2 linked regions of the Alloactinosynnema sp. L-07 genome follow. The protein of the gene in region 1 interacts with the protein of each later gene in a pairwise test. Links are inferred from orthologs where the notes say so. Each region holds a gene or a part of one and is shown on either strand. Other genes may lie near its edges. The genes, in order: rpe and eno.

Region 1 (3,032 bases):
GGCGTCACCGACGAGGAGTTCTGGACCGCGCAGGCGCCGATCCTGGAGAAGGCGATGGCGGGCGGGAACTATCCGATGATGGCCGCGTTGGCCGACAACGCCTTCTCCCCGGAGGGGACTGATCTGTTCGACTTCGGCTTGGGCCTGCTGCTGGACGGGCTGCAGGCCTTTCTGTCACGGAGCTGAGGCCAGCCGGTTGCGCGCGCGGGCCCGGTCGGCCTCCGGCAGGTCGTCGGCGTCGAGCAGGCGGGGCAGCAGGTCCGGCTCCAGCGTGATCGCGCGGAACGCCAGACCCATCGTGACGCCGTGGCCGGGGCGGCGGACGACGGTGATCTCGTCGCCCGCGGCCACCTCGCCGGGGTTGAGCACCTTGAGGTAGGCGCCGGGGACCGCGCGCTGGGTGAACGTCTTGACCCAGCCCTGCTGGTCGAGCCACACCGCGAACGTTCGGCACGGGATGCGCGGCACGGTCACCTGCAGCAGCAGGTCGCCGATGCGCCACTGCTCGCCGACCTCGGCGCCGGTGACGTCCATGCCGACCGTGGTCAGGTTCTCGCCGAAGACGCCGGACGGCAGGGGCGTGGCGAGCTCGGTCTGCCAGCGGTCGAGGTCCTCGCGGGCGTAGGCGTACACCGCCTGGTCCGGGCCGCCGTGGTTGTCGATGTCGCAGATCTCGTCGCCCGCGACGCCGCTGCGCCCGGGGCCACCGGGTGCGTTGATCGCGACCGCGTGCTCGACCGGCCGCTTGTCGATGGCGGACCGGCCCGCCTTGGACTCGATGGGCCGGGCGATCCCGACGTTGACCGACAGGATCCGGGGGCGCTCGATGCTCACCACCCGAAACTACCGCGAACCGCCACTGGGTTTCCGCGCCCGCGCATCGAGAGTTGGCTCACCGCGCGCCGGTCTCGGTTCGGTCCCGGCGGGGCCGCGCGCCTATGCTCCGGGCCTGTGTCCACCAGCTCGAAGCGCCCGGCGCCGATGATCGCGCCCAGTATCCTGTCCGCTGACTTCGCTCGGCTCGCTGATGAGCTCGCGGCGATCCGGGGCGCCGACTGGGTGCATGTCGATGTCATGGACGCGCACTTCGTGCCGAACCTGACCCTCGGCCTGCCGATCGTCGAGGCGCTGCTCAAGGTGACCGACATCCCGATGGACTGTCACCTCATGATCGAGGACCCGGACCGGTGGGCCATCGGGTACGCCGAGGCGGGCGCGCACAACGTCACCGTGCACGTCGAGGCCGCGGCCGACCCGATCAAGCTCGCCAAGGACCTGCGAGCCGCCGGGGCCAAGGCGGGGCTGAGCATCAAGCCCGGCACCCCGATCGAGCCCTACCTCGACCTCCTCAAGCACTACGACACCCTCCTGGTCATGTCCGTCGAGCCCGGATTCGGCGGCCAGAAGTTCATCGCCGACGTGCTCGACAAGGCGCGCACCGTGCGGAACCTGGTCGACACCGGGCACCTGAACCTGCTGGTCGAGATCGACGGCGGGATCAACGCCGACACCATCGAGCAGGCGTCCGAGGCCGGGGTCGACTGCTTCGTCGCCGGGTCCGCGGTCTACGGGGGCAAGGACCCCGCCCTGGCGATCGAGGCGCTGCGGGGTCAGGCCACTGCCGCCAATCACAGGTTCGCCTAGTCCTGACAGACTGATCCGGTGGACGACACCTCAGCGATGCGGTCGGCCGCCGCGCGCTCGGAAGCGGTGCGGGGGACGACGAGCCCGAACCCGCCCGTGGGGTGCGTCATCCTGGGCCGCGACGGTGACCTGGTCGGCATGGGCGCGACCCAGCCGCCGGGTGGGCCGCACGCCGAGGTCATGGCTCTCCAGGACGCGGGCGACAAGGCGCGCGGCGGCACTGCCGTCGTCACGCTCGAACCCTGCGCCCACCACGGTCGAACCCCGCCCTGCGCCGACGCGCTCAAGGCCGCGGGTGTCGCCAGGGTCGTGTTCGCCGTCGCGGACCCCAACCCGCAGGCCGCCGGGGGACGGGCCGTCCTCGAGGCAGCCGGGATCACCGTCGAGAGTGGACTTCTCGCCGACGAGGTCGCCCAGGGGCCGCTGCGCGCGTGGCTGCACTTCGCCCGCTCCGGACGCCCGCACGTCACCTGGAAGTACGCCGCGACCCTCGACGGCCGGGTCGCCGCCGCCGACGGGACGAGCCGCTGGATCAGCTCCGAGGAGTCCCGCGCCGAGGTCCACGACCTCCGTAGGAAGATCGACGCGATCATGGTCGGGCGGGGCACCGTGCTGGCCGACGACCCGGCGCTGACCGCCCGGGACGCGGACGGAACAACGCGGGCCACGCAGCCGTTGCGGGTGGTCGTGGGAACCGGAGACCTGCCCGCGGCCGCCAAGGTGCTCGACGACAGCGCCGAGACGCTGCACCTGCGCACCCGCGACCCGGCCGAGGTGCTGGCCGCCCTCGCCGAGCGCGGGATGGTCGACGTGCTGCTCGAAGGCGGGCCGACACTCGCGGGCGCGTTCGCCGAAGCGGGCATGATCGACCGGGTCCTGGCCTACCTCGCCCCGGCGCTGCTGGGGGCCGGACCTGTGGCGTTGGGCGCATCGGGCGTGTCGACCATCACCGACGCTCACCGGTTCGCCGTCGAAGGGGTCACCATGTGTGGACCGGACGTGCGGGTATCCGCCGTTCCGGTGACGGACTGAGGAGGCAACGGTGTTCACGGGGATCGTCGAGGAGCGCGGTGAGGTCATCGCGGTGGAGGACCTCGCCGACGCGGCGCGGGTCACCATCGCGGGGCCGCTGGTCACCAGCGACGCCAAGCAGGGCGACTCGATCTCGGTCAACGGGGTCTGCCTGACGGTGGTCGGTCTGGACGCGGGCGCGTTCACCGCCGACGTCATGCGCGAGACCCTCACGCGCAGCAGCCTCGACAAGGTGGCCGTGGGCGACCACGTGAACCTGGAGCGCGCCGCCGCCGTCGGCCAGCGCTTCGGCGGGCACATCGTGCAGGGCCACGTCGACGGCACGGGCGCGCTGGTCTCCCGCGAGCCCTCCGAAC
Region 2 (3,287 bases), 5.4 Mb from region 1 along the record:
TCGGGTTGCAGGCCGTCGCGGACTACCCACCGGTAACGGCGGGGTGGATCACTCGGGGCGGGCGCAGTCCCCGGTCGGCCAGTTCGTGGCGAGCAGTGCAAGCGCCTCGTCCCCGAACGGGTTGACGCCGGGGCCCTTGGCCAGCGCGTGCGCGACGTGCACGTGCAGGCACTTCACCCGGCCGGGCATGCCGCCCGCGCTGACGTCGGTGCCCAGCGAGTCGATGGCGTCGCGTTCGGCGAGGTAGTCGCGGTGCGCGGCCAGGTACTGGGCGGCCAGCTCCGCGTCCTCGCCGAGGCGGTCGGTCATCTCTTTCATCAGGCCGCTCGTCTCCAGCGTGCTGATCAGCGACGCGAGCTTCGAGCAGGTCAGGTAATACAGCGTGGGGAACGGCGTGCCGTCCTCCAGCCGCGGGCTGGTCTGGATGACCGACGGGTGCCCGCTCGGGCAGCGCGCGGCCACCGCGCGGATGGCCCTGGGCACCCGGCCGAGCTGCTGGGCGACCATGTCGATGTCGGCGTCGGTGACGGGTTCGAGGGTCACCGGCCCGCTCCGTGGACCGAGTCCCACAGCGCCTGGTACCAGGCCTGCTGCGAGATGGGCTTGCTCGGCTGCTGACCGGCGCCGGGACCACCCGCGTCGGCGGGCAGCTCGACCATGTAGGGGGTCTCCCCTGGCATCACGTACCGCAATCTCTTCCTGGCCTCGGCCTGCACCTGCGCCGGGTCGGCCAACTGGGCCTTGCGCTGCTCCAGCTGCTCGACCTGGGCCCGTAACTCGGCCTGGCGCCGCTGCTGGATCTCCACATCGGACCGCTGGGACAGGTAGGTCCGCAGCGGCACCGCCACACTCAGGGCCAACGCGCACACGACTGTGGCGAGGATGGCCGCACGGCGCGTCGTCGACAGGCCCAGCGGGCCGCCGCGCACCCGCCGCTTGGCGGGCTGGCGGACGGTGTGTTCCCGCGCGGGCGCCGCCGCGGCCGGGCGCGTGCGACGGACACTGCCGGGCCTGCGCGCCGCGGATGTCCCGCCGCGTCGCCCGCCCCGTTCCGTCCCACGCCCGGCCATCGGGGTCAGGACTCCGGCGTGAAGCGCGGGAACGCGAGGTCGCCCGCGTACCGCGCGGCGTCGCCGAGGGTCTCCTCGATGCGCAGCAGCTGGTTGTACTTCGCGGTGCGCTCGCCGCGGGCGGGCGCACCGGTCTTGATCTGGCCGACGCCGGTCGCGACGGCGAGGTCGGCGATCGTGGTGTCCTCGGTCTCGCCAGAGCGGTGGCTCATCATGCTGCGGTAGCCGTAGGAGGTGGCCAGGGTGACCGCGTCCAGCGTCTCCGACAGGGTGCCGATCTGGTTGACCTTCACCAGCAGCGCGTTGCCCGCGCGGCGGGCGATGCCCTCTTCGAGCCGCTCGGGGTTGGTGACGAACAGGTCGTCGCCAACGAGCTGCACGCGCTCGCCGATCTCGGCGGTCAGGCGCACCCAGCCGTCCCAGTCGTCCTCCGACAGCGGGTCCTCGATGGAGACCATCGGGTAGTCGTTGATCAGCTGCGTGTAGTACGCGGTGAGCTGCTCGGCGCTCTTCTTGGCGCCCTCGAAGCTGTAGGCGCCGTCGGAGTAGAACTCGGTGGCCGCCACGTCCAGGGCCAGCGCGATGTCGCGGCCCGCGGTGTAGCCCGCCTTCTCGATGGCGACCAGGATCAGGTCGAGCGCCTCGCGGTTGTTGCCCAGGCTCGGGGCGAAGCCGCCCTCGTCGCCAAGGCCGGTGGCCAGGCCCTTGCTCTTGAGGACCGCCTTGAGCGAGTGGTAGACCTCCACGCCCCAGCGCAGACCCTCCCGGAAGCTGTCCGCGCCGATCGGCGCGATCATGAACTCCTGGATGTCGACGTCGGTGTCGGCGTGCGCGCCGCCGTTGAGGATGTTGAGCATCGGCACGGGGAGCACGTGGGCGTTGGGGCCGCCCAGGTAGCGGAACAGCTCCAGGCCGCTGGACTCGGCAGCGGCCTTGGCCACCGCGAGCGAGACACCGAGGATGGCGTTGGCGCCGAGGCGGGACTTGTCCGGCGTGCCGTCGAGGTCGACCAGCTTCTGGTCGACGATGCGCTGGTCGACCGCGTCGAGGCCGGTCAGCTCCGGGCCGATCTCGTCGAGCACCGCGGTGACGGCCTTCTCCACGCCCTTGCCCAGGTACCGCTTGACGTCGCCGTCGCGCAGCTCGACCGCCTCGTGCTCGCCGGTCGAGGCACCGGAGGGCACCGCGGCGCGGGCCAGCGTCCCGTCGTCGAGCGCCACCTCCACCTCGATGGTCGGGTTGCCTCGGGAATCCAGGATCTCGCGTGCGCCGACCTGCTCGATCACTGCCACGTGGTGCTCCTCACAAAGCGTCCTACTACTCCGACACGAGCCTAGCGGGGCCGGTCGGGCCGCCGCGGCAGGCACGTCGGGCGAACCCCCGTACGGAGGGTCGATCAACGGCCGCCGCACCCGTAATGTGATGCGGACCATGACCGAGGACAGCAGCAGCACCTTCGACGCGTTCCGCCAGGCGGAGGCCCTGGTCGCCCAGCGCAGGCCGCTGGACGCCCTGCAGGTCCTGGCGCCGGTGCTGGAGGCCGAGCCGAACGCGCCGTCGGTCCAGTTGCTGGCGGGGCGGGCGTACCTGGGATCGGCGCAGCTGCGCCGGGCCGAGGCGGCGTTCCGGCGGGTGCTGGAACTCGACCCGACCGATCACTACGCGATGTTCGCGCTGGGCAAGACCCTGCAACGGCAGAGCAGACTGCCCGAGGCGCAGACCCAGCTGCGGCTGGCGGTGGCGATGAGCCCGTCACCGGAGTACCAGGAAGCCCTCGGCGAGATCAACGCGCGGATCGCGGTCGAGCGCAGCAAGTAAGAGCGCGTCTGAGGACTGGCGTGCGTGAGAGTCGTGATCGAGATGGCTCCTGGTGGTGCGGCCGGATCGTCCGCATACCGGAGTTGTCCGTGGGCGTATCCGGCCGTGCCGCCAGGAGCCATCTCGGCGCGGCTATCGCGTGCGCCAGTCCTCAACGTGCTCTAAGGGTCAGCCGAGTTCGGCGACCTTGCGGGCGTAGGCGTCGGCGCCGCTGTAGACGTCGCGGCCGTATTTGACGGAGTTGTTGTAGGTCAGGACGGCCTTCCACCAGCCTTCGCCGGTCGACAGGTCGCCGCCGCTGGCGCACAGGTAGCGGGCGGCGGTGAGGGCGGCGTCGTCGATGTCCTGGGGGTCGGCCGGGGTGCCGTCGCCGCCCGCGCGGGCGGCCCACCGCGACCA

The links.
Region 2: the proteins of rpe (region 1) and eno interact in binary tests that used the Escherichia coli proteins (3 or more experiments, as listed by UniProt). The link is inferred for Alloactinosynnema sp. L-07 from one-to-one orthologs.

What each region holds. Positions count from the first base shown.
Region 1 is NZ_LN850107.1:1,291,261-1,294,292, forward strand. What follows is about bases 95-2,812. They hold rpe (ribulose-phosphate 3-epimerase), read left to right. Parts: upstream 95-981; coding sequence 982-1,644; downstream 1,645-2,812. Other genes in these bases: BN1701_RS06200 (TetR/AcrR family transcriptional regulator), read left to right, coding at 95-186; BN1701_RS06205 (MOSC domain-containing protein), read right to left, coding at 175-834; ribD (bifunctional diaminohydroxyphosphoribosylaminopyrimidine deaminase/5-amino-6-(5-phosphoribosylamino)uracil reductase RibD), read left to right, coding at 1,681-2,676; BN1701_RS06220 (riboflavin synthase), read left to right, coding at 2,687-2,812. Outside these bases: more of BN1701_RS06200, read left to right, coding at 1-94; more of BN1701_RS06220, read left to right, coding at 2,813-3,032. UniProt on the Escherichia coli protein: Catalyzes the reversible epimerization of D-ribulose 5-phosphate to D-xylulose 5-phosphate.
Region 2 is NZ_LN850107.1:6,645,190-6,648,476, reverse strand. Bases 220-3,192 are described here. They hold eno (phosphopyruvate hydratase), read right to left. Parts: upstream 2,363-3,192; coding sequence 1,076-2,362; downstream 220-1,075. Other genes in these bases: BN1701_RS30360 (murein transglycosylase), read right to left, coding at 3,057-3,192; BN1701_RS30365 (tetratricopeptide repeat protein), read left to right, coding at 2,502-2,888; BN1701_RS30375 (septum formation initiator family protein), read right to left, coding at 540-1,070; BN1701_RS30380 (DUF501 domain-containing protein), read right to left, coding at 220-507. Outside these bases: more of BN1701_RS30380, read right to left, coding at 49-219; more of BN1701_RS30360, read right to left, coding at 3,193-3,287. UniProt on the Escherichia coli protein: Catalyzes the reversible conversion of 2-phosphoglycerate (2-PG) into phosphoenolpyruvate (PEP). It is essential for the degradation of carbohydrates via glycolysis.